DNA from 4 places in the Yokenella regensburgei genome. Region 1 is predicted to be linked to each of the others. Evidence: predicted binding sites of a transcription regulator. Region 1 holds the regulator's gene; each other region holds the start of a gene.
What was found. Region 1 encodes CRP, which controls carbon source genes, mostly activating them, when cyclic AMP is high. Its sites were predicted from a motif close to ATGTGANNNNNNTCACAT; they were not measured.
Positions count from the first base shown of each region.

Region 2: focA (formate transporter FocA) is a predicted target of CRP. The motif match lies at 4,165-4,182, and genes of this name have one in related genera.
Region 3: bhsA (multiple stress resistance protein BhsA) is a predicted target of CRP. The motif match lies at 2,951-2,968, and genes of this name have one in related genera.
Region 4: C7387_RS19150 (PTS mannitol transporter subunit IICBA) is a predicted target of CRP. The motif match lies at 4,811-4,828, and genes of this name have one in related genera.

Region 1 covers NZ_RBIZ01000006.1:12,552-20,657, forward strand. The annotation lists gene C7387_RS18150 (hydrolase) at 1-694, shown strand, start outside; gene C7387_RS18155 (YheU family protein) at 691-909, shown strand; gene C7387_RS18160 (phosphoribulokinase) at 945-1,814, shown strand; gene C7387_RS18165 (OsmC family protein) at 1,866-2,270, opposite strand; gene crp (cAMP-activated global transcriptional regulator CRP) at 2,574-3,206, shown strand; gene C7387_RS18175 (YccS/YhfK family putative transporter) at 3,261-5,348, shown strand; gene argD (bifunctional acetylornithine/succinyldiaminopimelate transaminase) at 5,338-6,558, opposite strand; gene pabA (aminodeoxychorismate synthase component 2) at 6,643-7,206, opposite strand; gene C7387_RS18190 (putative adenosine monophosphate-protein transferase Fic) at 7,237-7,839, opposite strand; gene C7387_RS18195 (YhfG family protein) at 7,829-7,996, opposite strand; gene ppiA (peptidylprolyl isomerase A) at 8,101-8,106, opposite strand, start outside.
Region 2 covers NZ_RBIZ01000003.1:1,921,750-1,929,855, reverse strand. The annotation lists gene pflA (pyruvate formate lyase 1-activating protein) at 1-708, opposite strand, end outside; gene pflB (formate C-acetyltransferase) at 915-3,197, opposite strand; gene focA (formate transporter FocA) at 3,249-4,106, opposite strand; gene ycaO (30S ribosomal protein S12 methylthiotransferase accessory factor YcaO) at 4,506-6,272, opposite strand; gene serC (3-phosphoserine/phosphohydroxythreonine transaminase) at 6,561-7,646, shown strand; gene aroA (3-phosphoshikimate 1-carboxyvinyltransferase) at 7,717-8,106, shown strand, end outside.
Region 3 covers NZ_RBIZ01000003.1:1,739,728-1,747,833, forward strand. The annotation lists gene mfd (transcription-repair coupling factor) at 1-1,417, shown strand, start outside; gene ldtC (L,D-transpeptidase LdtC) at 1,557-2,522, shown strand; gene bhsA (multiple stress resistance protein BhsA) at 2,622-2,879, opposite strand; gene C7387_RS08565 (TetR/AcrR family transcriptional regulator) at 3,127-3,762, shown strand; gene C7387_RS08570 (glycine zipper 2TM domain-containing protein) at 3,823-4,362, opposite strand; gene C7387_RS08575 (NAD(P)/FAD-dependent oxidoreductase) at 4,568-5,872, opposite strand; gene ycfP (alpha/beta hydrolase YcfP) at 6,109-6,651, opposite strand; gene nagZ (beta-N-acetylhexosaminidase) at 6,690-7,715, opposite strand; gene thiK (thiamine kinase) at 7,727-8,106, opposite strand, start outside.
Region 4 covers NZ_RBIZ01000006.1:242,738-250,843, reverse strand. The annotation lists gene lldP (L-lactate permease) at 1-219, opposite strand, end outside; gene C7387_RS19165 (YibL family ribosome-associated protein) at 484-846, opposite strand; gene mtlR (mannitol operon repressor MtlR) at 905-1,492, opposite strand; gene mtlD (mannitol-1-phosphate 5-dehydrogenase) at 1,492-2,640, opposite strand; gene C7387_RS19150 (PTS mannitol transporter subunit IICBA) at 2,750-4,666, opposite strand; gene C7387_RS19140 (DUF3302 domain-containing protein) at 5,201-5,563, shown strand; gene C7387_RS19135 (HlyD family secretion protein) at 5,566-6,702, shown strand; gene C7387_RS19130 (glutathione S-transferase) at 6,942-7,550, shown strand; gene selA (L-seryl-tRNA(Sec) selenium transferase) at 7,649-8,106, shown strand, end outside.

The DNA of each region.
Region 1 (8,106 bases):
TCGCGGCTGTAGCGGTGAGCCTAATCGTAACGAACGTATTTACCACTCCGGGGAAACCGAAGACGGCACCTGGTTCCTCAACTGGCTGCAACGCCAGTTTGGCAACGCACCTACGGCAGCGGTAGGGTATTCGCTCGGCGGGAATATGCTCGGCTGTCTGCTGGCGAAAGAAGGCGCCGACGTGCCGCTGAACGCCGCAGTTATTGTGTCCGCCCCCTTCATGCTGGAAGCCTGTAGCTATCATATGGATAAGGGTTTTTCCCGGGTTTATCAGCGTTATCTGCTAAACCTGCTCAAGGGTAACGCCGCCCGCAAGCTCAAGGCCTACCCTGGAACCCTGCCGATTAACCTGCGGCAGTTGAAAAGCGTGCGTCGTATCCGTGAATTCGATGATCTTATCACCTCGAAAATCCACGGTTTCGCGGATGCTATCGACTACTACCGTCAGTGCAGCGCTATGCCGGTCCTGAGTGAAATCAAAATTCCTACGCTTATCATCCATGCGAAGGACGATCCGTTTATGGATCACCACTCCATTCCTCCTCAGGAACAGCTGCCGCCAAACGTTGAGTATCAACTGACGGAGCACGGCGGCCACGTCGGCTTTGTGGGTGGCACCCTGCGTAAACCGGAAATGTGGCTCGAAAAGCGCATTCCCGACTGGTTAACCCGCTGGCTGAGGGCACAAGCATGATGATCCCCTGGCAGGACCTGAGCCCGGAAGCGCTCGAAAACCTGATCGAAAGTTTTGTCTTGCGCGAAGGCACCGACTATGGTGAACATGAACGTTCATTAAAAGATAAGGTCGCCGACGTTAAACAACAGCTGCAAAGCGGTGAGGCCGTGCTGGTGTGGTCCGAACTGCACGAGACCGTCAATATTATGTCGCGCAAGCAGTTTAACGGCTGACCCTCCATCACCATTGACTCAGGGAGCTGTTCGCTATGTCGGCCAAACACCCGGTTATTGCAGTCACGGGCTCCAGCGGTGCCGGAACCACAACCACCAGCCTCGCATTTCGTAAGATTTTCTCCCAGCTCAAGCTCCGCGCCGCGGAGGTTGAGGGCGACAGCTTTCATCGCTACACGCGGCCGGAAATGGATATGGCTATCCGTAAGGCGCGCGACCTGGGAAAGCACATCAGCTATTTTGGCCCGGAAGCCAATGACTTTAGCCTGCTCGAACAAACCTTCCACGAGTACGGCCTGAGCGGTAAAGGCCAGTCGCGTAAATACCTGCATACCTATGATGAAGCGGTCCCCTGGGACCAGGTGCCAGGCACCTTCACGCCGTGGCAGCCGTTGCCCGAACCTACCGACGTCTTGTTCTATGAAGGCCTGCACGGCGGCGTAGTGACAAAGGATCAGGATGTCGCCCGTCATGTCGATCTGCTGGTCGGCGTGGTGCCCATCGTCAACCTTGAGTGGATCCAAAAGCTGGTGCGCGACACCGGCGAGCGCGGTCATTCGCGTGAGGCAGTGATGGATTCCGTGGTGCGCTCAATGGAGGACTACATCAACTTCATTACTCCGCAGTTTTCCCGCACCCACATTAACTTCCAGCGCGTCCCGACCGTCGATACCTCGAACCCGTTTGCCGCAAAAGGGATTCCTTCGCTTGATGAGAGCTTCGTGGTCATTCATTTCCGTAATCTGGCGGGAATCGACTACCCATGGCTGTTGGCTATGCTGCAGGGCTCGTTCATTTCACATATGAATACTCTGGTGGTACCGGGCGGGAAAATGGGGCTGGCGATGGAGCTGATCATGGCGCCGTTGGTACAGCGAATCATGGAAGGGAAAAAAATCGGATAAACCTCACCCCTCTTCCGCCGGGAAGGGGGTGAGTGACCACCCGTATTAACATCAGCCTTCAACAACCTCATAGGAATGCGTGATGTTGACGGCTTTTTCCAGCATCAATGCCACCGAGCAATACTTCTCAGCAGACAGATCCACCGCGCGAGAGACGGTTGCATCTTTCAGATCTTTACCGGTCACGATGAAGTGCAGATTGATGTGGGTGAACAGGCGCGGAGCCTCATCACGGCGCTCAGAAGTCAGCTTCACTTCACAATCCGTCACGGCCTGGCGGCCTTTTTGCAGAATAGAGACCACGTCGATGGCGCTGCATCCGCCCGCCGCCATCAGCACCATTTCCATCGGGCTTGGTGCTTTATCTCCAGAGTTGCCATCCATCAAAATCTGATGACCCGAAGCCGACTCACCAAGGAAGGTTAACCCTTCAACCCATTTCACACGCGCTTGCATATTTTTTAACTCCTGAGTTGCAATTTTCTTCACAGATTACGCGCACATAACATTTCTCGCAATGGAAGGCGACGTGCATCATGCTGAAGCGAGACACCAGGAGACATGCGGCGAAAGCTATGCTAAAACATTCGGGATGCAACAGTGTTACATTGATAAATGACATGTCTGCAGAGGACATCACATAAGGCTGCTGAATATACCGTCAGCCCACTTCCCAGGTAGCGGGAAGAATTCGATTGCAACCCAGGGGCAGAAAGACTAATGCCGCTGGAGACAGCTTATAACAGAGGATAATCGCGCATGGTGCTTGGCAAACCGCAAACAGACCCGACTCTCGAATGGTTCTTGTCTCATTGCCACATTCATAAGTACCCGTCGAAGAGCACGCTTATTCACCAGGGTGAAAAAGCAGAAACGTTGTATTACATCGTGAAAGGCTCCGTGGCTGTACTCATCAAGGATGAAGAAGGTAAAGAGATGATCCTCTCTTACCTCAACCAGGGCGATTTCATCGGTGAATTAGGCCTGTTTGAAGAAGGCCAGGAACGTAGCGCCTGGGTGCGTGCTAAAACGGCTTGTGAAGTCGCTGAAATTTCATACAAAAAATTCCGTCAGCTGATCCAGGTAAACCCGGACATCCTGATGCGTCTCTCTTCTCAGATGGCTCGCCGTCTGCAGGTAACGTCTGAGAAAGTGGGCAACCTCGCCTTCCTGGACGTAACGGGCCGCATCGCGCAGACGCTGCTGAACCTGGCGAAACAGCCGGACGCCATGACTCACCCGGACGGGATGCAGATCAAAATCACTCGTCAGGAAATCGGTCAGATCGTGGGCTGCTCCCGTGAAACCGTGGGTCGTATTCTGAAAATGCTGGAAGATCAGAATCTGATCTCCGCACACGGTAAAACCATCGTGGTTTACGGTACCCGCTAAATCATGCCAGACGGCGCGCAACCTACCTCGCGCGCCGTTTTTGTTTTATCACCCATGTGGCGCAGGCTTATCTATCACCCGGAAGTTAACTACGCACTGCGGCAAACGCTGGTGTTGTGTCTTCCTGTGGCTGTGGGTCTGATTCTCGGCCATCTCCAGCAGGGTCTGCTGTTCTCCCTCGTTCCTGCCTGCTGCAACATTGCCGGCCTCGACACGCCGCATAAACGCTTTTTTAAACGCCTGGTCGTCGGCGGCACGCTGTTTGCCGTTTGCAGCCTGATAGTCCAGCTCCTGCTGGCAAAAGACATCCCCCTGCCGCTCATCCTGACCGGCTTGACGATGATACTTGGCGTGACGGCTGAGATTAGCGCCCTGCACGCCCGCCTGCTGCCCGCGTCGCTGATTGCCTCCATCTTCACCCTAAGCCTGGCTGGAAATATGCCGGTCTGGCAGCCGCTGCTGCTGTATGCGCTGGGTACTCTGTGGTACGGGCTCTTTAACTGGTTCTGGTTCTGGATGTGGAAAGAGCAGCCGCTGCGTGAATCCCTGAGCCTGCTGTATCGCCAGCTTGCCGACTACTGTGAAGCGAAGTACAGCCTGCTTACCCAGCACACCGACCCGACCACCGCGCTGCCGCCGCTGCTCAACCGCCAGCAAAAAGCGGTCGATCTGATAAGCCAGTGTTACCAGCAATTGCACATGCTGGCAGCCAACAAAAATCGCGATTACAAACGGCTGCTGCGGGTATTCCAGATGGGGCTCGATTTACAAGAGCATATCTCCGTCAGCCTGCATCAGCCGGAAGAGGTGCAGAAACTGGTGGAGCGCAGCCACGCCGAAGCGGTTATCCGCTGGAATGCCCAGACCATTGCAGCGCGGCTGCGCGAGCTTGCTGACGATATTCTTTATCACCGCTACCCGCACCGCTTCACGATGGATAAGCAGCTTGGCGCGCTGGAGAAAATCGCACGCCAGCATCCGGACAATCCGGTAGGCCAGTTCTGCGCCTGGCATTTCAGCCGTATCGCGCGCGTTCTTCGCACCCAGCGCCCGCTCTACCCTCGTAATCTGATGGCTGACAAAGAGCGTCGCCTGCCGGTTATTCCGGCACTGAGAAGCTATCTGTCGCTGAAGTCGTCGGCGCTGCGCAGCGCCGCACGTATCAGCGTGATGCTGAGCATCGCGAGCCTGATGGGTGCCGCCCTGCACCTGCCAAAACCGTACTGGATCCTGATGACCATCCTGCTGGTCACCCAGAACGGTTATGGCGCGACGCGGGTGAGGATCGTCCACCGTGCAATCGGTACCCTCGCCGGACTGGTGATTGTGGGAAGTACCCTGCACTTCCACGTCCCGGAAGGCTATACGCTAAGTGCGATGCTCATCATCACGCTGGTCAGCTATCTGATTATTCGTAAGAACTACGGTTGGGCGACGGTGGGCTTTACGGTGACCGCGGTATACACCATCCAGCTTCTGACCCTGAACGGTGAGCAGTTTATTGTCGCTCGCTTCATCGATACCATCATTGGCTGTCTGATAGCCTTCGGCGGCATGGTGTGGCTGTGGCCACAGTGGCAGACCGGCCTGCTACGTAAAAACGCCCAGGATGCGCTGGAGGCCGATCAGGAAGCCATTCGCTTGATCCTGAGCGACGATCCGCAGGCACCGGCGCTCGCCTACCAGCGAATGCGGGTCAATCAGGCGCACAATGCGCTGTTCAACTCGCTCAATCAGGCCATGCACGAGCCCGGTTTTAACACTCAATATCTGGAAGATATGAAACTGTGGGTAACCCATAGCCAGTTTATCGTCGAGCACATCAATGCCATGACGACGCTTGCCCGCGAGCATAACTGCCTGACGCCAGAGCTGACCGAACGTTATCTGCAATCCTGTGAAATTGCACTGCAGCGTTGTCAACAGCGACTGGAATATGATGAGCCAGGAAGCAGCGGGGAGACGAATATCATGGAATCACAGGATATGCTGTCCCACGAGCCGTCGAGCACCATGGAACAGCAATTTCAGCGCGTACTGGGGCATCTTAGCGCCATGTACACCATTTCGTCAGTGGCCTGGCGCCAGCGACCGCATCACGGTATCTGGCTGACCCGACGACTGAGTAAAGCTAGCCGTTAACGATAGCCTTCACCGCTTCAGCGAAGCGCGCCATCCCTTCGGTGATATCCGCCTCTTCCACCACCAACGATGGGGCAAAGCGCATCACGTCCGGCCCGGCGTTGAGCACCATCACCCCCGCACGCGCCGCAGCGTGCAGGAAATCACGGGCGCGGCCTTTGTACTGCGGTTTCAGCTGCGCGCCAATCAGCAGCCCCATGCCGCGAATGTCGCTGAATACATCAAAGCGGGCATCGATTTGCTGCAATTGCTGCACAAATAGTTCTCGCTTCGCCTTCACCCCGTTGAGCACCTCCGGGGTGTTGATAACATCGAATGCGGCTTCCGCAACCGCGCAGGCTAGCGGATTCCCGCCATAGGTTGAACCGTGGCTCCCCACGTGGAAGGCGCTGGCAATGTCTTCGGTAGTCAGCATCGCGCTCACCGGGAATCCGCCGCCTAACGCTTTGGCGCTGGTTAAAATATCCGGCGTCACGCCGTAATGCTGATAGGCAAACAGCGAGCCGGTGCGCCCCATGCCGCACTGCACTTCATCAAACACCAACAGCGCCTGATGTTTATCGCAAAGCTCACGCAGCCCCTGTAAAAACTCCGGCGTAGCCGCCGTCAGACCGCCTTCGCCCTGAATTGGCTCTACCACCACCGCGCAGGTGTGATCATCCATCACCGCCGCGACAGCATGAAGATCGTTAAACGGCACATGGATAATATCGGCCGGCTTCGGGCCAAAGCCGTCGGAGTATTTTGGTTGTCCGCCAACGGACACCGTAAACAGCGAACGACCATGGAACGCGTTATGGAAGGCAATGATTTTGCTTTTGTAAGGGCTGTGGCGTGTGGCAGCGTAATAGCGCGCCAGCTTGAAGGCGGTTTCGTTGGCTTCCGTTCCCGAGTTCATGAACACCACGCGTTCAGCGAAAGTGGCGTCAATAAGCTTACGTCCCAGGCGTAACGCTGGTTCATTAGTGAAGACGTTGCTGGTATGCCAGAGCATTTCCCCCTGAGCATGCAGCGCCGCCACCAGCGCCGGATGACAATGACCCAGCGCGGTCACAGCGATGCCGCCCGCAAAATCAACATACTCGTTGCCCTGCTGATCCCACACGCGACTGCCTTTCCCTTTCACCGGGATAAATTCCGCGGGTGAATAAATTGGCACTATCACATCATCAAACGTCGCGCGGGTAATTGCAGGTTGTTCCGTTGCCATGTCTTGACCACCTTCTATGCAGCAGTGATTATGAGAATATAATCACGAAATATGCATAAAAAATCAGTTAATGGCAACCACTATTCAGCCATGCAGGAAATTCGCCAGAAGCTGATGCCCCTGCTCGCTGAGGATACTTTCCGGATGGAACTGAACCCCTTCCAGTGCCCATTCGCGGTGTCGAATACCCATGATTTCACCGGTGTCACTTTGCGCCGTGACGTCAAAACAGGCAGGCAGCGTGGCGGGATCGATCACCAGTGAGTGATAGCGGGTCACGGTCAACGGGTTGTTCAGACCCCGGAACACCCCCTGCCCGGTGTGAGTAACGGGTGACGTTTTGCCGTGCATGACCTTTGCCGCCCGCACGATGGTTGCACCAAAGACCTGAGCCAGCGCCTGGTGTCCAAGGCACACGCCAAGAATGGGGAGTTTTCCGGCATAATGACGAATGACGTCGAGAGAAATTCCGGACTCATCCGGGGTACAGGGCCCCGGAGAGATAACGATTTTTTCCGGCGCCAGGCGGTCAATCTCTGCCAGAGTTATTTCATCGTTTCGCTTCACCACCACCTCGGCCCCCAGCTCGCAAAAGTACTGGTACAGGTTCCAGGTGAACGAATCGTAGTTATCAATCAGCAGAATCATGGCGGCTCCAGAACAAAAATCCGCTCTATTCTACTCAGATTCCCGCGCTTCGCTTACTACTTTGCTGAAGATGGCGCTAAGTGCGCGCAAATCTCCCATCGCGCCGCTCTGGTTCGCCTGCGCCCAGACGTCAGGCTCGATCCCTCGCCAGTCGAGCAGATACCCGGCATGCAGCGCCAGCTGCTCGAAGAAGATCCGCTGCGCAATGCCATTACCGATCCGGAAAGGATGCAGCACATTGATTTCACAATAGTAGTGACTCAGGCGAGAAATAAAATCACTACGCCCCAGCCCGGCGAGATACGCTTCCTCCTCAAGATGCTTCATCAGCGCATTGCCCTCTTTCTCGATATAAGCAAAGTGGCAGAAGCGGGTGTCCCCCTGGTAAATATCCACCTGGCGAAATGCGCCAGCCCAGTCAAAAACATCCTGGTAAAGATGATGGTGAATGGCGCAGAGGTGCGGCAAACCACGAGCGGGCGGGCCCAGCGCTAAAGTCGCCGCGCGCAGTGAGGTCAGCTCATACGCCGCCTGCTCCAGGCGCTGCGTCTGGTGAATACCCAGTCGGTTGCGCATGACATTCAGGCCAGGGTACAGGTAGGGATCGCGATCATCACCGTATTTATCGCTCATAGTGCCTCCTGAGTTCCTCAAGACGCGCTACCACCTGCGCATTTTCAAGAACGACCAGCGGCACATCAACGCCCTCCAGACGACGGCTGGCCTGAAAATTCGCGTTACGGCTCTGCACCCAGAGGTGCGATTTTTGCTTATCGGTGAGTTTTTGCATGATGGCCTCCCTGAGAGTCCCGCATTTGCCACAAGTATAAGCAGCAATTGACGGTTACGCAGAAAGGCCACAGAAGCGCGGGAGGTAACCCGCGCAAGGAGTGATTACGG
Region 2 (8,106 bases), on a different contig from region 1:
AATACCTTTGACGCGTTCCATGGTCTCTTTCTTCGGCGGCTTCACCCCGTCGAGTTTGTACTCTTCGCCCATTGCCACCCATTTGTGCTTACCAAGCTCATGGTAGGGCAGCAGTTCAATCTTCTCGACGTTACCCATATCGCGGGTGAATTCTCCAAGACGGTGCGCGGAGTCGTCATCGTCAGACCAGCCCGGCACGACCACGTAGCGGATCCAGGTGTTGATCCCCTTCGCGGCAATGTATTTGGCGAACTCCATGGTGCGATGGTTAGAAACCCCCACCAGATTCTGGTGAATTTCATCGTTCATTTGTTTGAGATCGAGCATCACCAGATCGGTGACTTCCAGCAGTTCATCAATCACCGGATCGTAGCGACGAACAAAACCGTTGGTATCGAGACAGGTGTGAATACCTTCTTTCTTACAGGCACGGAACCAGTCGCGCACGAATTCAGCCTGCAGGATAGCTTCACCACCGGAAGCGGTAACGCCGCCGCCGGAAGCGTTCATAAAGTGGCGATAGGTCACCACTTCTTTCATCAGCTCTTCAACGGTGACTTCTTTGCCGCCGTGGGTGTCCCAGGTGTCACGGTTGTGGCAATACAGGCAGCGCATCAGGCAGCCCTGGAAGAAGGTGATAAAACGGATCCCTGGCCCATCGACGGTACCACAGGATTCAAAGGAGTGAATGCGACCAATTGCTGACATTGCAGTGTTATCTCCAGATGTGGCCCATCCGGGGCCTGTGTAGGTGCACAGCTCAAGCGGCTGTGTTAAGTCTGTTTTGACAGATACCCAAAGTATAGATAGCTGGCAAAGCAGGCTGGGGCGGAGGAGACAATTTAGTAAAAAGGCCCCACGGGTGTGGAGCCTTTATTGTACGCTTTTTACAGTACGATTTCAGTCAAAACCGATTACATGGTCTGAGTGAAGGTACGAGTAATAACGTCCTGCTGCTGTTCTTTAGTCAGGGAGTTAAAACGTACTGCATAACCAGATACACGGATGGTCAGCTGCGGATATTTCTCCGGGTGTTCCATCGCATCCAGCAGCATTTCACGGTTCATTACGTTCACGTTCAGGTGCTGACCACCTTCGATGGACGCTTCGTGATGGAAGTAACCGTCCATCAGACCTGCCAGGTTGGTCTTACGAACTTCGTCATCTTTACCCAGTGCGTTAGGGACGATGGAGAAGGTGTAAGAGATACCATCTTTCGCGTAAGCGAACGGCAGTTTAGCAACGGAAGTCAGAGAGGCAACTGCACCTTTCTGGTCACGACCGTGCATCGGGTTAGCACCTGGTCCGAACGGCGCGCCAGCACGACGACCGTCTGGGGTGTTACCGGTTTTCTTACCATAAACCACGTTAGAGGTGATGGTCAGAACAGACTGAGTCGGGATAGCGTTACGGTACATGGTCAGTTTCTGAATTTTCTTCATGAAACGTTCTACCAGGTCAACCGCCATGTCATCAACACGGGAGTCGTTGTTACCGAACTGCGGGTATTCGCCTTCGATTTCGAAGTCGACAGCCAGACCGTCTTCGTCACGAACCGGTTTAACTTTCGCGTACTTGATAGCAGACAGGGAGTCAGCCGCAACGGACAGACCCGCGATACCGCAAGCCATGGTACGGATAACGTCACGGTCGTGCAGCGCCATCAGAGATGCTTCGTAGCTGTACTTATCGTGCATGTAGTGAATCACGTTCAGCGCAGTGACGTACTGTTTAGCCAGCCAGTCCATGAAGTGATCCATGCGGTCCATCACTTCGTCGAAGTTCAGAACGTCGCCTTTGATCGGCTCAGATTTCGGACCAACCTGCATTTTCAGTTTTTCATCAACGCCGCCGTTGATTGCATACAGCATGGTTTTCGCCAGGTTTGCACGAGCACCGAAGAACTGCATTTGCTTACCAACGATCATCGGGCTTACGCAGCAAGCGATAGCGTAGTCATCGTTGTTGAAGTCCGGACGCATCAGGTCATCGTTCTCGTACTGCAGAGAAGAGGTGTCGATGGACACTTTAGCGGCGAATTTCTTGAAGTTCAGCGGCAGTTTTTCAGACCACAGAACGGTGATGTTCGGCTCCGGAGAAGGACCCATGGTGTACAGGGTGTTCAGGAAGCGGAAGCTGTTTTTAGTGACCAGAGTACGGCCGTCAACGCCCATACCGCCGATAGATTCAGTTGCCCAGATCGGGTCACCAGAGAACAGCTCATCGTACTCAGGGGTACGCAGGAAGCGAACCATACGCAGTTTCATGACCAGGTGGTCAATCATTTCCTGAGCGTCTTGCTCTGTGATTTTGCCCGCTTTGATATCACGTTCGATGTAAGCATCCAGGAAGGTGGATACGCGACCGAAGGACATTGCAGCGCCGTTCTGAGATTTAACCGCAGCCAGGTAGCCGAAGTAAGTCCACTGGATAGCTTCCTGAGCATTGGTTGCCGGAGCAGAGATGTCGTAGCCGTATTTAGCTGCCATCTCTTTAATCTGACCCAGCGCACGGTGCTGTTCAGCGATCTCTTCACGCAGACGGATAGTCGCTTCCAGGTTTACACCGTTTTCCAGATCGGACTGCAGAGAAACGAACTGTGCATATTTGTCTTTCAGCAGGAAATCGATACCGTACAGTGCAACGCGACGGTAGTCACCGATGATACGACCACGGCCGTACGCATCCGGCAGACCGGTCAGAACACCAGACTTACGGCAGTTCAGGATGTCTTTGGTGTAAACATCAAATACGCCCTGGTTGTGAGTTTTACGGTACTCGGTGAAGATTTTTTTCAGTGCCGGGTCCAGCTCGCGGTTGTACGCTTTGCAGGAACCTTCAACCATTTTGATACCACCGAACGGGATGATCGCACGTTTCAGCGGAGCTTCAGTCTGCAGACCGACGATTTTCTCCAGGGCTTTGTTGATGTAGCCCGCGTCGTGAGAGGTAATCGTAGAGGCAACGGAAGTGTCGAAATCAACTGGCGCGTGAGTGCGGTTTTCCAGTTTAACGCCTTCCATGACTTTGTCCCACAGCGTTGTGGTTGCGTCAGTAGCGCCTGCCAGGAAGGATTCGTCACCTTCGTACGGGGTGTAGTTTTTCTGGATAAAGTCACGAACGTTGACTTCTTTCTGCCAGTCACCCTTCGCAAAACCTTCCCACGCTGTGGCTAATTTTTCATTAAGCTCGGACATATATTACCTACCTTCTTAAGTGGATTCTGAATTTACTGCGTCGAACAACCATTAATGATGGTCATCACCACGCAGATAAATGACCCAGTATGTCAACCCAACTAACAAACCACCGCCGATAATGTTACCGATTGTCACCGGAATCAGGTTATCAGTGATGAAGTTCATCACAGTCAGGTGAGAAAAACTCTCCGGGCTTGAACCGATGGCGGTCCAAAACTCCGGGCTTGCAAAATGACGGATCACAATACCCATCGGGATCATGAACATGTTTGCAATACTGTGCTCAAAGCCGCTGGCGACAAACATCGCGACAGGCAGAACCATGATCATTGCTTTGTCCATCAGGCTACGACCAGAGTAGCTCATCCAGACTGCAAGGCAAACCATCAGGTTAGCAAGAATGCCCAGCGCAACGGCTTCAATAAATGTATGGTGCATTTTGTGATCGGCGGTCTGCAGGACGTTGAGTCCCCATCCACCGTTGGCGGTCATATACTCGCCAGAAAGCCACATCAGCAACACGAAAAGTAACGCGCCAATCAGGTTTCCAACATAGACGTTAAACCAGTTACGCGCCAGTTGGCACCATGTGATTCGACCGCTGGCTTTAGCCACCACGATAAGTACCGTCGAGGTGAAGAGGTCAGCGCCGCAGATGACGCAAAGGATCAAACCGAGTGAGAAGCAGATACCACCTATCAGTTTCGCAATCCCAAAGGGCATTGACGCGGTACCGGTAGTGGCAGTGATATAGAAGACAAACGCGATAGAGATGAAAACACCCGCAGTGATGGCCAGGTAAAACGTTTTCAGCGGCTGTTTCGTCGCTTTATAGACGCCTGCTTCTTCGGCAACTTTTGCCATCGCAGCAGGAAGTAATAGATCAAAAGGGTTGTCAGCTTTCACACTAACTCTCTCTTTATTAAGTCGGCGACGAGATACTAACAAAGCATTATAGAAGAGAATTTGACGTAGATCATATCTCGCCTGGCTTATAGGCCCGCAGATCGCATGGTTTTTCAGCGATAGCGGCGTAACTTTTTGATTATCAAAATAAAAATAATTTTTAAATATTGCAAATTGAGTTGAATTTTCTTTGTAACCACCTCTGATTCAGTTAATTAAAATGGAGTAATTTACCATTTAAATTAACATCAATAGAAATTAAACAATAATATAATTTACCTGTGTTTAACCTAATTATTACAATTTAATGTAAGTTACCTCTGAAATAAAAAACGGGGCCAATAATTGGCCCCGTAATATATATCAGACTAAACGTTACGCCTACGCGCAGTATGGTCTTTATCGATCTTTTTTCCAGTAAGCGGCTTTCGCACGCTGCAGTTTCTCATAGGCGTTAAGCAGCGACTGGTGTGCCGGGAAGGCATGCAGATCGCCATCGACCGGCTGCAGACCGTAGAACGGCGCTTCACCGCTCAGGGCTGCACTGGCTGCCTCTACCGTATCTGCACCGTACATGCGAACAAAGGCGTTCAGGTACTGCAGCGGCTCGCGCTCTTCTTCCTGTGCCAGCAGCAACAGGGTTTGCAGGCAGCGATAGTAGTTAGCGCGCTCTGCGCTAAAGATGGAGGCGTTAAACTCCATCGTCCACTCGGTCCAGATAAGTGCCTGCTCCAGATCGCCACCGGCCAGCGCCAGCATAGCTTTCAACTCACCGACACGCAGGGTATACCAGCCGTTGTCTTTCCCGGTTGCCAGACCCAGCAGTTCGCGGATACGGGTGAAGTCATCGTGACCTTCTTCGTCCAGTTGCTCGATAAGCGCCAGATACTCTTCTTTACTCCACTCGCTGCCCGGCAGGGCCAGCAGAGTTTCGCGCAGATGGCTGCCCATGTTGTTGTTGGCAAGCCACAGGTCTTCTGCCGGATAGATATCAGACATACCCGGTACGAGGATGCGGCAAGCGTAGACGCCCAGGTGCTCGTAGTCGGCGATGTACACTTCTTTATCTTCTGCATTGAAGATGGCCATCAGGGTGGCGAACTCTTCTTGGGTCGTGCCGGAGAAGTTCCAGTCAACGAACGGATAGTCGGCGTCCTGCTTGAACAGATCCCAGGAGATAGAACCGCTGGAGTCGATGAAGTGGGTTTCGAGGTTGGCATGTTCAGCCACTTCTTCATCATCGAAGGTTGGTGGGGTGAATACGTCCAGGTCCTTCAGGCCACGACCCTGCAGCAGCTCGGTTACGGTACGTTCAAGCGCAACGCCGAAGTCCGGGTGAGCACCGAAGGAAGCGAAACAGGTACCGTTCGCCGGGTTGAACAGGACAACGCAGATAACCGGGTATTTGCCGCCGAGCGAGCCGTCGTAGGCAAAGATCGGGAATCCTTCGGCTTCCAGGGTTTTGATAGATTCAACAACGCCCGGGTAGCGAGCCAGCACGTCAGCCGGAATTTCCGGCAGGCTGATGCTTTCAGCGATAATACGGTTTTTGATGTGGCGCTCGAAGACCTCAGACAGGCCCTGCACGCGCGCTTCGTTGGCGGTGTTGCCTGCGGACATGCCGTTAGACACGTACAGGTTGCCAACGATATTCATCGGGATATAGATAGTCTGCTGATCGGACTGGCGGGTGAACGGCAGGCCGCAGATCCCACGTTCGTCGTTACCGGACTGCAGATCGACCAGCATGCTGGAAGTCAGCTGGTTATCAGGATCGTAGAATGCGCGCAGGCGGCTATCGAGCAGGCCTTCCGGCACTTCGTCATCGTCGGTCAGCGGGAACCACTTCTCGTTGGGATAATGCACGAACGGGCCATTTGCGATGGTTTCACCCAGCCAGAAGTCGGCGAAGAAATAGTTGGTGGAGAGACGCTCAAAGTATTCGCCCAGCGCTGATGCCAGCGCGGCTTTTTTCGTTGCACCTTTGCCGTTGGTAAAGCACAGGGAGCAGGCTTTGTCGCGGATATGTACCGACCAGACGTTCGGTACCGGGTTCAGCCATGAGGCTTCTTCAATATCAAAGCCCAGATCGAGCAGTTTTTGCTGGAATCGAGCGATGGAGTCTTCCAGCGCGGCATCTTTGCCGGGAATAAAGGTTTGGGTCATGGCAGTCACTTTTTTCGTACGTAAAGCGCGCAATGATACGGGTTTTGCGTGACGGGCGCTATCGTCAGCAGAGGGGCAGAGAAAATAAAAAAATGCGCCAGTCAGAACAGCAAGAAGGCGGGGCGAACAGCAAATATGTCTGTTTTATGACGAAGGACCGGCAGATTGTATTGTGTGACCGGGGACGCAATTTTCCGGTGGTCGCTATTAGCCATTGCGGCGCGTGTCACTGAATGATAAAACCGATAGCCACAGGATTTTTTACAGCGATAAGCGTGGTGAGGGGAAATGGCTCAGGTCTTTAATTTCAGTTCAGGTCCGGCAATGCTTCCGGCGGATGTACTAAAACTCGCGCAACAGGAACTTTGTGACTGGCAGGGTTTAGGCACCTCGGTGATGGAAATCAGCCATCGTGGCAAAGAATTTATCCAGGTAGCGGAAGAAGCGGAAAAAGATTTCCGCGACCTGCTGAATATCCCCTCAAACTACAAAGTCTTATTCTGCCACGGCGGCGGCCGCGGTCAGTTTGCCGGTATCCCGCTGAACCTGCTGGGCGACAAAACCACGGCGGACTACGTTGATGCGGGCTACTGGGCGGCGAGCGCGGTAAAAGAAGCCAGAAAATACTGCACGCCAAACGTGATCGACGCCAAAGTGACCGTAGAGGGTCTGCGTGCCGTTAAGCCGATGAGCGAATGGCAGCTTAGCGACAACGCGGCATACCTGCACTACTGCCCGAATGAAACCATTGATGGCATTGCCATCAACGAAACTCCGGACTTTGGCAACGCCATTGTCACTGCCGATTTCTCCTCGACCATCTTGTCGCACCCGATTGATGTTAATCGCTATGGCGTAATCTACGCCGGTGCGCAGAAAAACATCGGCCCGGCAGGGCTGACGCTGGTTATCGTGCGTGAAGATCTGCTCGGTAAAGCCCACGTTGCCTGCCCGTCTATTCTCGATTACACCGTGCTGAGTGAAAACGACTCGATGTTCAACACGCCGCCGACCTTCGCCTGGTATCTGGCAGGTCTGGTGTTCAAATGGCTGAAAAAGCAGGGCGGTGTGGCGGCGATGGATGCGGTTAACCAGAAAAAAGCAGAACTGCTGTACGGCGTTATTGACCGTAGCGATTTCTACCGCAACGATGTGGCTGCAAGCAACCGCTCGCGCATGAACGTACCGTTCCAGCTGGCCGACAGCAACCTCGACAAGCTGTTCCTCGAAGAGTCGTTTGCCGCCGGTCTGCACGCGCTGAAAGGCCACCGTGTCGTGGGCGGTATGCGCGCCTCTATCTATAACGCAATGCCGCTGGAAGGCGTGCAGACGCTGACAGAATTTATGCAGGACTTCGAGCGCCGCCGCGGCTGATATTGACCTTTCTTCACCCCCGCAGTGTTGCTGCGGGGTTTTACTGACGTATTTTTGAGAGTTGAGTTACATGGAATCCCTGACGTTACAACCCATCGCACGTGTAGATGGCACCATCAATCTGCCGGGTTCGAAGAGCGTGTCAAACCGCGCCCTGCTGCTGGCGGCTCTTGCCAACGGTACTACTGTGTTGACCAATCTTCTGGACAGCGACGACGTACGCCATATGCTGAATGCGCTGAGCACGCTGGGGGTTCACTACACCCTTTCTGCCGACCGTACCCGCTGTGAAGTGACCGGCAACGGCGGTCCGCTGCAGGCGACCGGGGCGCCTGAACTGTTTCTCGGTAACGCCGGTACCGCCATGCGTCCACTGGCGGCGGCACTGTGCCTGGGTGAGAACGACGTGGTGCTGACCGGTGAACCGCGTATGAAAGAGCGTCCGATCGGCCATCTGGTG
Region 3 (8,106 bases), on a different contig from region 1:
GGTGCGCATCGAAATGCTGTCGCGTTTTCGCAGTGCAAAAGAGCAAACCCAGATTCTGGAGCAGGCGTCCGTTGGCAAAATCGATATTCTGATTGGTACCCACAAACTCCTGCAAAGCGACGTGAAGTGGAAAGATCTCGGCCTGCTGATTGTCGACGAAGAGCACCGCTTCGGCGTGCGCCATAAAGAGCGTATTAAAGCGATGCGTTCTGACGTGGATATCCTGACTCTCACCGCCACGCCAATTCCGCGAACCCTCAATATGGCGATGAGTGGTATGCGTGACCTTTCCATCATTGCTACGCCACCGGCGCGTCGTCTGGCGGTAAAAACCTTTGTTCGCGAGTACGACAATCTGGTAGTACGCGAGGCCATTCTGCGTGAAGTGCTGCGCGGTGGTCAGGTCTATTACCTGTTCAACGATGTGGAAAACATCCAGAAAGCGGCGGACCGGCTGGCCGAACTGGTGCCAGAGGCGCGAATTGCCATCGGTCACGGCCAGATGCGCGAACGCGAGCTGGAGCGGGTGATGAACGATTTCCACCACCAGCGTTTCAACGTACTGGTGTGTACCACCATCATTGAAACCGGGATCGACATCCCTACCGCCAACACCATTATCATCGAGCGTGCCGACCACTTCGGTTTGGCGCAGCTCCACCAGCTGCGCGGACGCGTGGGCCGTTCGCACCACCAGGCCTACGCCTGGCTGCTGACCCCGCATCCGAAAGCGATGACCACCGATGCGCAAAAACGTCTTGAGGCCATTGCCTCACTGGAAGATTTAGGCGCCGGTTTTGCTCTCGCGACCCATGACCTTGAAATTCGCGGAGCCGGGGAACTGCTCGGCGAAGATCAAAGTGGTTCCATGGAGACCATCGGCTTCTCGCTGTATATGGAACTGCTCGAAAACGCCGTTGACGCACTGAAGGCGGGACGCGAGCCGTCGCTCGAAGATCTCACCAGCCAGCAAACTGAAGTGGAACTGCGTATGCCGTCGCTGCTGCCGGACGACTTCATTCCGGACGTTAACACCCGTCTGTCGTTTTATAAGCGCATCGCCAGCGCCAAAAGTGAGAACGAGCTGGAAGAGATAAAAGTGGAGCTTATCGATCGCTTCGGCCTGCTGCCGGATGCTGCGCGCAATCTGCTCGACATCGCCCACTTGCGCCAACAGGCGCAGAAGCTTGGGATCCGTAAGCTCGAAGGTAACGAAAAAGGCGGCGTGATTGAGTTCAACGAGAAGAACCACGTCAACCCGGCGTGGCTGATTGGCCTGCTGCAGAAACAGCCGCAGCATTTCCGCCTCGATGGCCCGACGCGTCTTAAATTTATTCAGGAACTTGCTGAACGTAAAACCCGCATGGACTGGGTGCGCCAGTTCATGCGGCAGTTAGAAGAAAACGCCATCGCCTGACCCCTGCCCGGCGGCCATCCGCCGCCGGGTAGCGTTTCGCGCAATACTTTACAAACTCTTTGCAATCCCTCGAAACATAAAGACACGTGCTGACGCCATAATGGTGCTTTAACTTTAATCACCGCATGGATATTCAGTGATGATCAATATTTCGCGTTATTCGCGCTGGTTTAGCGGATTTGCGCTCGCCGCAACCGTGGCGCTCGCACTTCCTGCGCAGGCGAACACCTGGCCTCTCCCCCCTTCCGGCAGCCGTCTGGTCGGTGAAAACCGCATTCATGTCGTCGAGAATAACGGCGGCTCACTGGAGTCCATCGCCAAGAAATACAACGTAGGATTCCTTGCCCTGCTGCAGGCGAACCCGGGCGTTGACCCTTACGTCCCCCGTGCCGGGAGCGTGCTGACCATTCCGCTGCAAACGATCCTTCCCGACGAGCCGCGTCAGGGTATCGTTATTAACCTCGCGGAGCTGCGTCTGTACTACTACCCGCCGGGGAAAAATGAGGTCACCGTTTACCCGATTGGTATCGGCCAGCTGGGTGGCGACACGTTGACACCAACGATGGTGACAACGGTCTCTGACAAACGCGCCAACCCAACCTGGACGCCAACCGCCAACATCCGTGCCCGTTATAAAGCCCAGGGCATTGACCTGCCGGTGGTTGTGCCGGCCGGGCCGGACAACCCGATGGGCCACCATGCCATTCGCCTGGCAGCGTTCGGCGGCGTGTATCTGCTGCACGGTACCAACGCCGATTTCGGCATCGGTATGCGCGTAAGCTCCGGCTGTATCCGCCTGCGCGACGGCGATATCGAGACGTTATTCCGCGTTATTCAGCCGGGCACTAAGGTCAACATCATCAACACCCCGATTAAGGCCACAATAGAGCCCGGCGGTGAACGCCTGGTTGAAGTGCACCAGCCGCTGTCAAAACAGATTAATGACGATCCGCAGGTGCTGCCTATCACCCTCAACGGCGGGATGCAGCAATTTAAGGACAGCCCGCAGACCAACGCCGAGGTCATGAGCAAAGTGATGGAAGCACGTTCCGGCATGCCGGTTAACGTCACGCGTCATGCGGTGGCCACTGCGCAGCAAATGTAATCCTGATCTTAAGCCATGAAAAAAGCCCCGCTTCACTGAAGCGGGGCTTTTCCCGTTTTATAGCAGTGGCAGTGCTATAGCATAAACAACGGGTAAAACTTATTTGTAGATAACCGCAGTCCCGTGCAGGTTGTTAGGACCGGTTACAGAGGTAATACGGAACGATTTTGCGCCCATCGCGTCAGCCTGCTGTGCCAGCTGATCTTCCAGAGAACCCAGGTTAGTCCCGGCAGTGGCGGAAATAGTACCCACTTTATGTTGGTCAGCCGGAGTAGACTGAACTTCCACCGCAGCGAAGCTTGCGAATGACAGTGAACTCAGAACAGCAGCAGCGATAAGAGTTTTAACGTTTTTCATGATTTTATGACCTGTGCAGATGAATTTATTGGGTCGTTATGATTAACTTAACGATCGATAGACAAATCATAATGTGATCTACATCACACGTCAATATTATTTTATAACGATCGTTATAATAAATAAATTATCTATAATTTTCATGAGGATATGTTTTTATTTTTTTATGCAAAACAGCGCTGGTGACTGTTAAGAAATATTTTTATAATGGTCTCTCACCACACCACCCACGAGGTACAACGGCACCATGACAACTGACGTTCAAAGTTGCACAAAAAAAAGCCGTGGCCGTCCGAAAGTGTTCGACAGGGAAGCGGCGCTCGACAAGGCCATGACACTCTTCTGGCAGCACGGCTATGAAGCCACATCGCTTGCCGATCTGGTTGAAGCGACCGGAGCGAAAGCCCCGACGCTGTACGCCGAATTTGTAAATAAAGAAGGGTTATTCCGCGCAGTACTCGACCGCTACATTTCGCGCTTTGCCGCGAAGCATGAAGCGCAGCTGTTTTGCGAAGAAAAATCGGTTGAACTGGCGTTGAGAGATTACTTCACCGCCGTCGCCACCTGCTTTAGCAGCAAAGAGACGCCAGCGGGCTGTTTTATGATTAACACCTCCGCGTCACTGGCAGCTTCCTCAAATGAGATTGCCAGAACGCTGAAATCGCGCCATGCGATGCAGGAGCAGACGCTGCAGCAGTTCCTGACCCAACGTCAGCAGCGTGGAGAGATCCCGGCTGAAAAGGATATCAATGCCCTGGCGCAGTTCCTGAGCTGTATTCTGCAGGGGATGTCTATCAGCGCGCGTGAAGGTGCAAGCCTTGAGGTATTGATGCAAATCACCAACACCACCCTGCGCCTGTGGCCGGAAATGCTGAAGCTCTGAGTATAAAAAAAGCCCCTCAGCCTGAGCGATTGAGGGGCTAAATATAAGAAAACTACTTTTTTAGACTTTGTTATTCAGAACCAGCTGACCATTCCCATCGAGCGGAATTTGCGTGCCAGGATCTTTATCCATACGGATTTTCCCCTGCTGGTCGCCAATCTTGTAGGTCACATCGTAACCCAGCATTTTTTCTGACTTGTCATATACCGTCTTGCAGCGCTGCTGCGTCGTGGTATAGGTGTCGTTGTCCTGCATCGCGCCCTGCACCTGGTTACCGGCATATCCGCCACCCAGTGCACCGACTACGGTTGCAACATCACGACCACGACCACCGCCGAACTGGTGACCAATCACCCCACCCGCCACGGCACCCAGCACAGAGCCGGCGATACGGTTCTCATCCTGCACCGGGCGACGATGGGTCACCGCTACGTTGCGGCACTCCTGGCGCGGCGTTTTCACGGTTTCTTTAATCGGTTTTGATGAAACTACCTGTGCGTACTGCGGACCACGTTCAAAAACGTTCAGACTGGCAACGGCGGCCACGCCCAACGCGGCTGCTACGCCAATCCCTATACCCGCTAACATTGATTTATTCACGGGAGTTCCTCCTTCTGTTGCTGTTATAAACAATTTTGCAGGCAGAAGTGGGGACAGGCAAATCAGACAGGGGATGAAAAGTGCGGGATCGTCCGGCAAATCGCGCTGATTCGGAAGACTCTTAAGCGATAACGCCATTAATCCGACGGATATGCTGCGAAGAAGCGGACCCGGGAAATCCCGGATCCGCCCTGAGAGGTCAAACTTAGTGCAGTTTCAGACGCGGACGGATCACACGGTTGATACTGCCAACCAGCATCATCAGGCCGGTTTTGAAGTAGCCATGCAGCGCAATCTGGTGCATACGGTACAAAGAGATGTACACCATACGCGCGATACGCCCTTCCACCATCATCGAGCCGCGCATCAGGTTACCCATCAGGCTACCAACGGTGGAGTAGTTAGAGAGCGATACCAGAGAGCCGTGGTCTTTATATGCATACGGCTTCAGTGCTTTGCCCTTCATCTGCGCCAGAATATTGTTCAGCGCGCAGGTCGCCATCTGGTGGGCTGCCTGAGCACGCGGAGGCACAAAACCGCCTTCCGGACGCGCGCAGGAGGCGCAGTCGCCGATGGCGTAAATATCCGCATCGCGGGTGGTCTGCAGCGTTGGCTCCACCACCAGCTGGTTGATACGGTTGGTCTCAAGACCGCCTATCTCTTTCATGAAGTCTGGCGCTTTGATCCCTGCCGCCCAGACCATCAGATCCGCTTTGATGTATTCGCCGTCTTTGGTATGCAGACCGCCTTCGTCGGCGCTGGTCACCATGGTCTGAGTCAGTACGCGAACGCCCATTTTGGTGAGTTCGTTATGCGCTGCGCCGGAAATACGCGGCGGCAGTGCAGGTAAAATACGTTCCCCGGCTTCCACCAGCGTGACGTTCAGCGCTTCGTTGGTCAGCCCTTTGTAACCGTAGCTGTGCAGCTGTTTTACCGCGTTATGCAGTTCAGCAGACAGCTCGACGCCGGTCGCCCCACCGCCAACGATGGCAATATTCACTTTGCCGTTGGCCCCCAGATTACTGGAGTGTTTCAGGAACAGATTCAGCATTTCCTGGTGGAAACGGCGCGCCTGATGCGGGTTATCGAGGAAGATGCAGTTCTCTTTCACGCCCGGGGTGTTGAAATCGTTTGAGGTACTGCCCAGCGCCATCACCAGCGTGTCGTACGGCAGCTTACGCTCCGGTACCAGCAGCTCACCTTTACTGTCGCGGATCTCTGCCAGGGTGATCGTTTTGCTTTCGCGGTTGATGTCCATCACGGAACCCAGCTGGAACTGGAAGTGATGGTTGCGCGCATGCGCCAGATAGCTTAACGCGTCTACACCTTCGTCCAGTGAACCGGTTGCCACTTCATGCAGCAATGGTTTCCACAGATGACTGTGGTTGCGATCTACCAGCGTAATCTTCGCCTTTTTGCCACGGCCGAGCTTTCTTCCCAGTTGGGTAGCAAGCTCCAGTCCACCAGCACCGCCGCCGACAATCACTATTTTTTTCAATGGCGTAGTCACGTGACCCCCTCAAAATATTAACCAATTGTTAATTAAAAGTTATTAAAATAGCCTTTAATTAACAACAAGTTACCTACGCGAAACCATTCAGCAGCACGGAGAATAACACGCCAGGTGCATTGGTCATACCAAAATTGATGTGAATCAAGTTTTACCGCTGCAAAGTTGAGCAAGTATAGCGTTTTGAGGGAGAAAACGAGGGCCCGGCAGATGACGTCTACCGGGCGGAGGGCCTGTCAGCCCAGGGTTTTGAAGGCTTTAATGCGTTGCAGGTGCGGCGAGATATTCTTGAATTTATGGGTCTGCTCTTCGTCCCAGATTATCTCGTAGTAGTGATGCAGCAGTTCTGCCGAACGTTGGCTGTTGAGCGCTTCATCCTGACGGGAGAGGATCACCAGGCAGCGATCACGATTTTTCTCGCGAAAGTTGTTCACGCACTTGGTGGCAATATCCGCATACTCTTCCGGACGATCGATTTTGCCTTCCATATTTTCATTCGGGTACAGGTTTGGGTTAAACATCACCTGGCGAATGTCACAGAGAAAACCGATGCGTTCTGCCCAATAGCCGCCTAAGCCAACGCCGCAGATCAACGGGCGATCGTCCACGTTAAGCTGGAGCATTTTGTCGACTTCTTTCAGAAGGTGTTGCATATCATGCTTAGGATGGCGCGTGCTGTAGCTTATCAGGCGCACATCCGGGTCGATAAACTGCAGTTGCAGCACTTTCTCATGATTGCCCGGGCTGTTTGAATCAAAACCGTGTAAATAAATAATCATCACGTCCTCACAACACTTCCGATCCCGATGCGGGAGAATTAACGATCCGCTTTTTGCTCCTGCCAGCGTTCGTGCAGCTGCTCCAGCTGAGCGTTGACCGTCTTCCAGCGCGCTGACTCCATGAGCGTCTGACGCGTCAATGAACCGCTATGATACAATTTCGTAACACGCTCAGCTTTGATCGGCGACAGATTATCCAGCACACTCACGGCACCTTTACGATTATTGCAGACCAGAATCATATCGCAACCTGCGTCCAGCGATGCCTGGCCACGCTCAGCGTAGCTGCCCATAATCGCCGCCCCTTCCATCGACAAGTCGTCAGAGAAAATCACACCGTTAAAGCCCAGCTCTCCACGCAGCACCGTTTTCAGCCAGTGGGCTGAACCGCTGGCCGGACGTGGGTCAACGTCGCTGTAAATAACGTGCGCCGGCATGATGGCATCAAGACGATGCTCGTCGACCAGGGTGCGGAAGACCGACATATCTTTGGCGCGAATTTCTGCCTCAGGCCGCGGGTCGCGAGGGGTCTCTTTGTGCGAATCCGCCGTTACCGCACCGTGCCCAGGGAAATGTTTCCCGGTGGTTTTCATCCCCGCCTGGTGCATACCGTCAATCACCTGACGTGCCATTGCCAGCGCCTTAGCCGGGTCTGCATGGTATGAGCGCTCACCAATTGCGGCGCTGATATGGCCGACGTCAAGCACCGGTGCAAAGCTGATATCAATATCCATGGCAATCATCTCGCTTGCCATCAGCCAGCCCGCCTCGTGAGCGAGCTTGCCACCCTCTTCCATTCCAAGCAGTGCGGCAAACGACTGGGCCGCCGGTAAACGGGTAAACCCTTCGCGGAAACGCTGTACGCGTCCGCCTTCCTGATCAACCGCCACCACCAGCCGGTGGTGTGAGGCAGCACGGATCTGGCGGACCAGCTCACGCAGCTGCTCGGGGTCATGATAGTTGCGGGCAAACAGAATCAGGCCGCCTACCAGCGGATGCGCCAGGATCTCGCGCTCTTCCGCATCCAGTTCATAGCCTTCCACATCCAACATTACTGGACCCACACTGACCTCTCTTATCCATTTTTCTTAAGCTGGCACCAGGTTTCATTGGCCAGCGTGATAAATTGTTGTTCGCCGGTTTGCTGCCAGCGGCATTCGAACCAGCCGGCCATCAGCATCAGCACCCAGGGGCGCCAGCGCCGTACCTGCAGCCACAAACCGTCAACGTCCATTTTTGCCTGCCGGGCGTATTCGTTCACCAGACTTTGGCGTTGGGCTTCGTCTTCCAGCCAGACGGCTGCGAGCTCAAGCGCCACGTCGCCGTCCCCGGCGTACTCCCAGTCAATCAAACGCAGCCCGTTTTGGGTGTGCACCAGATTTCCGGCATGAATATCCATGTGCAGCGGCGCAAGGCGCAACGGCACCGGCTCGCCATGACGGGAAAGCCTCTGTA
Region 4 (8,106 bases), 230 kb from region 1:
GAAGCCGTAGACAACGGAGGCCAGCGCATGATCTACCGGCATTTTGTAGAACAACAGGGCGACCAGCAGCGCGATGCCAACCGTCCAGCTGGCAGCCACGTAGCCTTTCAGCTTGAGCTTAATCAGCGCGAAGAAGAAAAAGATTATCGGTAATGCCGCAATCAGGCTCGACAGCCAGATGTTCCCGGCCGGGTCATAGTTTTGTTGCCAGAGGTTCATGCAGGTCTCCAGTGGGCCATAACAAATCCGCCGGGAGTCTTTGCTCTTTATGTCGGCGTGCGATGTTTGTAAAAGTGGCCCTGCCAATGGTCTATTGTAGGGGTAATGCCAATGGATGGTTAATCAAATGTTGCTTATCGGCAACGAATTTGTGATGTGATTTGCTGGAATTGTGAACGGCTGGACGGATTGTTCAGGGATTGGTTGGGCCAATTGGCGGAGGAGGCGGTGAGACCGGGCAGCGCAGCGCCACCCGGTGCAGAGTCAGAACTCCGTCTTCGAAAAACCGGTCATCTCTTGCAGGCCCATTTCGCGGCCCAGCGCGGTCATCGGGTGGACAATCACCAGACCGCGAACGGTTTTCTTCAGTTTACCCATATCGGCCTGCTCTTTTTTGGTAATGGCACGGCGGAACGGCAACTTCTGTAATTTTTGCGCTTCTTTGCTCAGCTTCTGGCTATGAACGTCACGCAGGCGAGCGATCTCAGCTTCGATAGTCGCTTTTTCTTTTTCCAGTTCGGCATACTTTTCAGCGCCTTCAACCAGAGACATATCGGCCTGCTGGTGGCGAATGGCATCAAGGCGATCGCTCAGACGCTTGATTTCGTTCTTTTCGATTTCTTTCATGACAATTAACTCTAAAAACGCGGGAGATAACGGCAAGGATACACGATTGTGGGCGGGCTTACTTCTGAAACGCTTTTTTTAAGCTGATTCGGGAAATCAGCTCAGTCAGGGAAAGAACCATGGTGGAACGAACGACCTGCTGGTAGCGCTGCTTTTGCATCGCCAGTAGCTCGGGGTCGCTGTTGTCCAGTAGCGGCGTTGGGGGCAGTGCGGTAACGCAGTGCAGTTCGCCGAAGGGGCCGAGAATTTCGTCATCGGTAAACGCGTAGTCACTACCGTCGTGATTCAGCTCTTCACGCAATGCCATCAGCAGCTCAGCGTCTTCATACTCGGCGCGGCTAATCATTCCCAGGCCGTAGATGAGCTTCAGACGCACGGAAAGCTCGCCCAGCGGCCCGTCGCCGTCAAGCAACGGTTCCACAGCATATTTCACCGCATAATCGTCTTTGCGAAACACCTGAAGCACCAGAATATTCACGGCCTCGGTCAGCAGCTCCACGGCGGCTATCAGGAAACCGCGTACGGTTTTGCCAGCATTCAGACGTTCAAGCACACGGTTTTCAAAGGCCTGCGTTTCTTCCATTATTGCCTGCATATCTGACAACTTTATCAATGGGCGCGGATAGCTCCGCGCCAGTTCTGCCATCATTTGGTTGCGTTGTATGCGTTAACCGCCTCCGCCACCACGTCGCTATTTGCCTCAAGCCCGGATACCTGCGCGAGTGCCGCCTGTGGGCCTTTCTCGGTGATGAGTTGTGCCAGCTCCTGTGCCTGCGGGTCCTCTTTGCTGCGGTAATGCATCGCAGCGGCAATGCCTTTCACCAGGTTCACGTGTGGCAGACCATATTCCAGCGTACCCAAAAGCGGTTTGATAAGACGGTCGCCTGCGCTCAATTTACGCAGCGGCTGACGGCCTACACGTTCAACGTCATCTTTCAGATACGGGTTTTCAAAGCGACCGAGGATTTTCTGGATATAGGCGGCGTGTTTTGCCGGATCAAAACCATAACGCTTGATAAGTACCGCACCGCTCTCTTCCATCGCTCCTTTTACCACTGCCCGAATTTTTTCATCGAGAATGGCGTCACGGATTGTCTGATGCCCGGTCTGCTGTCCGAGGTACGCGGTTATAGCATGGCCGGTGTTCAGCGTGAAGAGCTTACGTTCGACAAATGCCATCAGGTTATCAGTTAATTCCATTCCCGGAATTTCCGGAAGAGTGCCTTTAAACTGAGTTTTGTCGACAATCCACTCGCTGAAGGTTTCCACGGTAACTTCCAGCGGATCGTGAGTGGCAGAAGCCGATGGCGGAACAATGCGGTCAACGGCGGAATCAACGAAGCCAACGTGCGCTTCTACCCAGGCTTTATCTTCATCAGCCAGCGCGTTCATGACGTGGCCTTTAAGCTGGGTCGTACCGCGCACCATGTTTTCGCAGGCGATGATGTTCAGCGGGGTATTCACACCCTGCGCTTTACGTTTAGCGAGGCCTTTGGCAATAGCGGGGGCGATGCGCTCCAGCACAACCGGACCGACGGCGGTGGTGACCAGATCGACTTCGGCAATCAGCTCGACCACTTCATCACCGATACTGCTGACGGCGTTGACGCCAGAGACGGTATCGACCTGCTCGTTTTCACCGACCACATGAACCTGATAGCTATGACGGGCATTCAGGGCGTCGAGCACCACCTGGTTTACATCGGCGAACGTCAGCGTTACGCCAGCATCTGCCAGCAGTTTGCCGATGAAGCCACGTCCGATATTACCTGCGCCAAAATGTAATGCTTTCATAGTATTAACCTTCAATCATGTTTTTTACCCGAGAGGGCTGGGGTGAGGGACCGCGTGATTTCCCCTCACCCTAGCCCTCTCCCCGCGAGGGGAGAGGGAACTAAGGGACTTATTTCTTACCGGACAGCAGTGCCAGGACTTCATCGACGCTGGTGGTGCTGGCCAGGCGCTCAATCACCGATTCATCATCCAGCGCATTGGTCAGACTGGTAATGACCTGGATGTGTTCGTTATTGCGTGCGGCAATACCAATCACCAGGCGGGCGATGTCGTCAGGCTCTTCACCGAAGTGCACACCCTGCGGATACTGGCAGAAGACCACACCGGTTTTCAGCACACGGTCTTTAGCTTCAACCGTGCCGTGCGGTACCGCGATGGACTCGCCCAGGTAGGTCGGGGTCAGTTTTTCACGGTCCAGCATCGCTTCGACATATTCCGGCTCAACGTAGCCGCCTTTCACTAACTGCTCACCGGCAAAGCGGATGGCTTCTTCTTTGGTCGCCGCATGACGGCCGAGGAAGATGTTTTCTGCACCCAGTTTGAACAGGTGGCTGTTGTCCGCATCGAAGCTGTCTTTCAGGCTATCGCGAACCTTTTCTTCGTTGTCGGTATGGCGCTGTGCTGCTACCAGACGCTCGGTCAGATTGGTGTAAAGACCGCTGTCGAGGAAGTTGGTCAGCGAAATGTGCTGTGCCTGCGGAACCTGGCGCATAGCGCGCTCGGTCAGATCACGGTGGGTGATGACCAGGTCAACATCCGGCGGCAGGCTGTTAATGGCGCTATTGGTGACGGAGATGTTGGTAAGACCCGCATCCTGCACTTTCTTACGCAGCACACCCGCACCCATGGCGCTTGAACCCATACCGGCGTCACAGGCCACGATAATTTTGCGCACGTGGCTCAGATCGTTGGTGACGTCGCCTGCGGCCAGCGGAGATGCTGCACCTTTGGATTCCGCTTTCATGTCGTGCATACGGCGAGTCGCGGCTTCGATATCGTCGTCTTCTTTAACCTTGCTGGTTTTCAGCAGGATAGCGGAAACCACGAAGGAAACGGCCATCGCAGCAACAATCGCAGTGATGTTCGCGAAGTAGGCACCTTTCGGCGTCATCGCCAGAACGGCAAGGATAGAACCCGGAGAAGCCGGAGAAACCAGACCACCGTTCAGGATAGTCAGGGTGAACACGCCGGTCATACCGCCGAGGATAACGGCGAGGATCAGACGCGGGTTCATCAGCACGTACGGGAAGTAGATTTCGTGGATACCGCCCAGGAAGTGGATGATTGCTGCACCGCCCGCAGACTGCTTAGCACTACCGCGACCGAAGAACATGTACGCCAGCAGAACGCCCATCCCCGGACCCGGGTTGGCTTCAATCAGGAAGAAGATAGATTTGCCAAGTTCATGCGACTGCTGGATACCCAGCGGCGAGAAGATGCCGTGGTTGATGGCGTTGTTGAGGAACAGGATTTTCGCCGGTTCAACAAAGATGGACGCCAGCGGCAGCATGTCGTGTGCCACCATGAAGTTAACGCCCGCAGCCAGCGCCTTGGACAGCACTTCTACGGTTGGGCCGATGCCTTTAAACGCCAGCATAGCGAGGATCATACCGATGATGCCGGCGGAGAAGTTATTCACCAGCATTTCGAAACCGGATTTGATCTTACCGTCAACTGCCGCATCGAATTTCTTAATGCAGTAGCCGCCCAGCGGACCGGCGATCATCGCACCGAGGAACATCGGCATATCTGCACCGACGATAACACCCATTGTGGTGATAGCACCGACCACGCCACCGCGATCGCCACCCACCAGACGACCACCGGTGAAACCGATCAGCAGCGGCAGGAGGTAGGTGATCATCGGGCCGACCAGCTTCGCCAGCGTTTCGTTCGGCAACCACCCTGTTGGAATGAATAATGCGGTGATAATACCCCACGCGATAAACGCGCCGATATTTGGCATCACCATGTTGCTGAGGAATCGACCAAAGCTTTGCACTTTGATCTTGATATCGGATGACATAAAAAACACCCCTTCTTATGTTTGCTGACGCGCAGGCCGGAAGCCCGAGGTTTTTTTGTTAATGTGGCGGCAGAGGTAGCCGGACCCTGTTGATATGGCGAAATCTGGCACTGAATCGTTCAACTGTCCAGCTAGCGCCAATTAATGTGATTTGCATCACGTTAATATAGGGTGGTAAGGATAAGTTTGCGTGATCAGCATCACAAAAGTGTTGTATGAAAAGCCACCGGCAGTACAGATTTAGCGCAAATTGGCAATTTAATGTGATTGGTATCACGTTGTTGCTGTGTGTGTTTGTTATGAATGCGTGATGAATATCACAAAATATTTTCATCTGAATTTGAGCAGATGTGATCTGCGACAGATTCTGGCACTGACATTTTACTTGCCAAAAAAAGCAACTTAAGACCAAAAAAAATATTTTTTTTGTGGTATGGCAAAAAACCTTAACAACAGTTATGTTCAAAACATCAGCCAGGGTGCATACGGCTGCCAGCATAAAAAAACTCTAAATAGCGTGAATACGAGGCAGGTATGTTTCTAAATTATTTCGCGTTGGGCGTGCTGATCTTCGTATTTTTGGTTCTGTTTTATGGGATCATCGCCATCCACGATATTCCCTACAACATGGCTAAGAAGCGCAACCATCCCCATGCCGATGCCATCCATACGGCGGGCTGGATTAGCCTGTTTACACTCCATGCCATTTGGCCGTTCTTGTGGATTTGGGCAACGCTCTACCAGCCTGAACGTGGCTGGGGCATGCAGTCACATGTCACTCCTACCGGAAAGGATCCAGACCCCGAGATTGCTGCACTGGCAGCGCGTATCAGCCAGTTGGAAAAAAGACTGGATCGGGAGAATAAAACCGATAACTCCACCTTTCCGGAGAATTAATCATGGATTTGTTGATTATCCTGACCTATGTGGCATTCGCCTGGGCCATCTTTAAAATATTCCGTATCCCGGTAAACCAATGGACGCTTGCTACCGCAACATTAGGGGGCGTGTTTATTGTTGCGGGACTTATCTTATTAATGAACTACAACCACCCGTACACCTTTTCTGCGCAGAAAGCGGTTATCTCGATCCCTATTACTCCGCAGGTGACAGGAATAGTGAGTGAGGTGACAGATAAACAAAACTCACTGATTAAGAAAGGTGAAGTGTTATTTAAATTAGATCCGACCCGCTATCAGGCGCGGGTCGATCGTCTGCAGGCCGACCTGGTGACGGCTATCCATAATACGGATGTATTGAGGGGACAACTGACCGAGGCTATCGCCAATACCCAACGGGTGGGTGCTGAACGTGACAGGCTGTACAAAGAGTACCAGCGTTATCTGCAGGGTAGCCGTGCCAAGGTTAACCCGTTCTCGGAAAGCGATATTGATAACGCCCGACAAAACTATCTGGCGCAGGATGCGATGGTGAAATCGTCGGTCGCGGAGCAGTCGCAGATTAAAAGCCAGCTCGACAGCATGGTCAACGGTGAGCAATCCCAAATTGTCAGCCTGCGTGCGCAGTTGACGGAAGCGCGTTACAACCTCGATCAGACGGTGATCCGCGCGCCGAGCAACGGCTATGCGACTCAGGTGCTGATCCGCCCGGGGACCTACGCCGCAGCACTGCCGCTGCGCCCGGTGATGGTGTTTATTCCGGAGCAAAAAAGACAGATTGTTGCGCAGTTCCGGCAAAACTCGCTGCTGCGTCTTAAGCCTGGTGATGAAGCCGAAGTGGTATTCAACGCCCTGCCAGGACAGGTTTTTGAAGGCAAGCTGACCACCATTCTTCCGGTAGTGCCTGGCGGCTCCTACCAGGCGCAGGGCTCGCTGCAGTCATTAACCGTGGTGCCCGGCACTGACGGCGTGCTGGCGCTGATTGAGCTTACACCAAACTCGGAGGTGGACGCGCTGCCGGACGGTATTTACGCCCAGGTGGCGGTCTATTCAGACCACTTTAGTCATGTTGCGGTGATGCGTAAAGTACTGCTGCGGATGACCAGCTGGATGCATTACCTGTATCTCGATCATTAATCTTTAATCAGGTTTTTACATTGCCTGCACCATACAAGGTTGTGCCCTACAATTGCACACGTCCCGAAGGGCTGAGGTCATTTTTAAGCATGGCTGTGTTGCTCACGACTCATTTGGGTCCCCAAACTTCGCCGTTCGCGCCTTGCCCTGCTTAAAAATGACTATCAGCGCCAAACGCGTGCAATTGTAGGGCGCAACCTATACCTTTGTGTATCTTCGTCGGTGACAAGGAGCAGGCAATGAAACTGATCGGCAGTTATACCAGTCCGTTTGTGCGCAAAATTTCGGTTCTCCTGCTGGAGAAAGGTATCCCCTTCGACTTCATCAACGAAATGCCCTACAACGCCGAAAACGGCGTGGCGCAATACAATCCCCTTGGCAAAGTGCCTGCTCTGTTAACCGACGACGGCGAGTGCTGGTATGACTCGCCGATTATCGCCCAGTATATTGAACTGTTAAACGTCGCCCCGGCGATGGTCCCCGTTGAGCCAAAAGCAGCGCTGAAGATGCGCCAACTCGAGTCGCTTGCCGACGGCATTATGGATGCTGGACTGGTCGCGGTTCGCGAACTGGCGCGCCCGGTGGCGCAGCAATCGCAGGATGAACAACTGCGCCAGCGGGAAAAGATTAGTCGCAGCCTCGACATGCTTGAGCATTACATCGCTGACGGTACGCTGAAGGCGGATGAGGTGAATCTTGCGACCATCGCGGTGGCCTGTGCGATTGGCTATCTCAACTTTCGCCGCATTGCCCCAGGCTGGTGCGCCACGCGCCCACACCTGGTCAAACTGGTCGAGACGCTGTTCCAGCGCGAAAGCTTTGCGCGCACAGAACCACCAAAGGCTTGATACCGGTTATGTCCGAGCGCGGCAACACGCAGTACAATTCCCCGCATGTCGTCACCCCTCTCCCGTCGGGAGGGGGCAACCCATAGCCAGGCCATTCCATGACAACCGAAAACCGTTCACTCTACAGCCAGCTTCCTGCCACCGATCGCCTGCTGCGCGATCCGACCTTTTCCTCGTTACTCGCTCGTTTCGGCCATAGCCGAATTGTCGACACGCTTCGCCTGATGCAGGACGAAGCCCGCGCGGCTATCCGCGATACGGGGGCGTTACCGCAGTGGTGTGAGGCCTGGGCGCAGGAAGTTGCTGCTCGCCTGGAGCAGGATGAGCAAAGCTCGCTGCGACCGGTATTTAACCTGACCGGCACGGTGCTGCATACCAACCTGGGACGCGCGCTACAGTCAGAGGCGGCGGTTGACGCGGTTGTGCAGGCGATGCGTTCGCCGGTGACGCTCGAATACAGTCTGGAAGGTGCCGGACGCGGTCATCGTGACCGGGCGCTGGCAGATTTGCTCTGTCGGCTGACCGGCGCAGAGGACGCCTGCATTGTAAACAACAA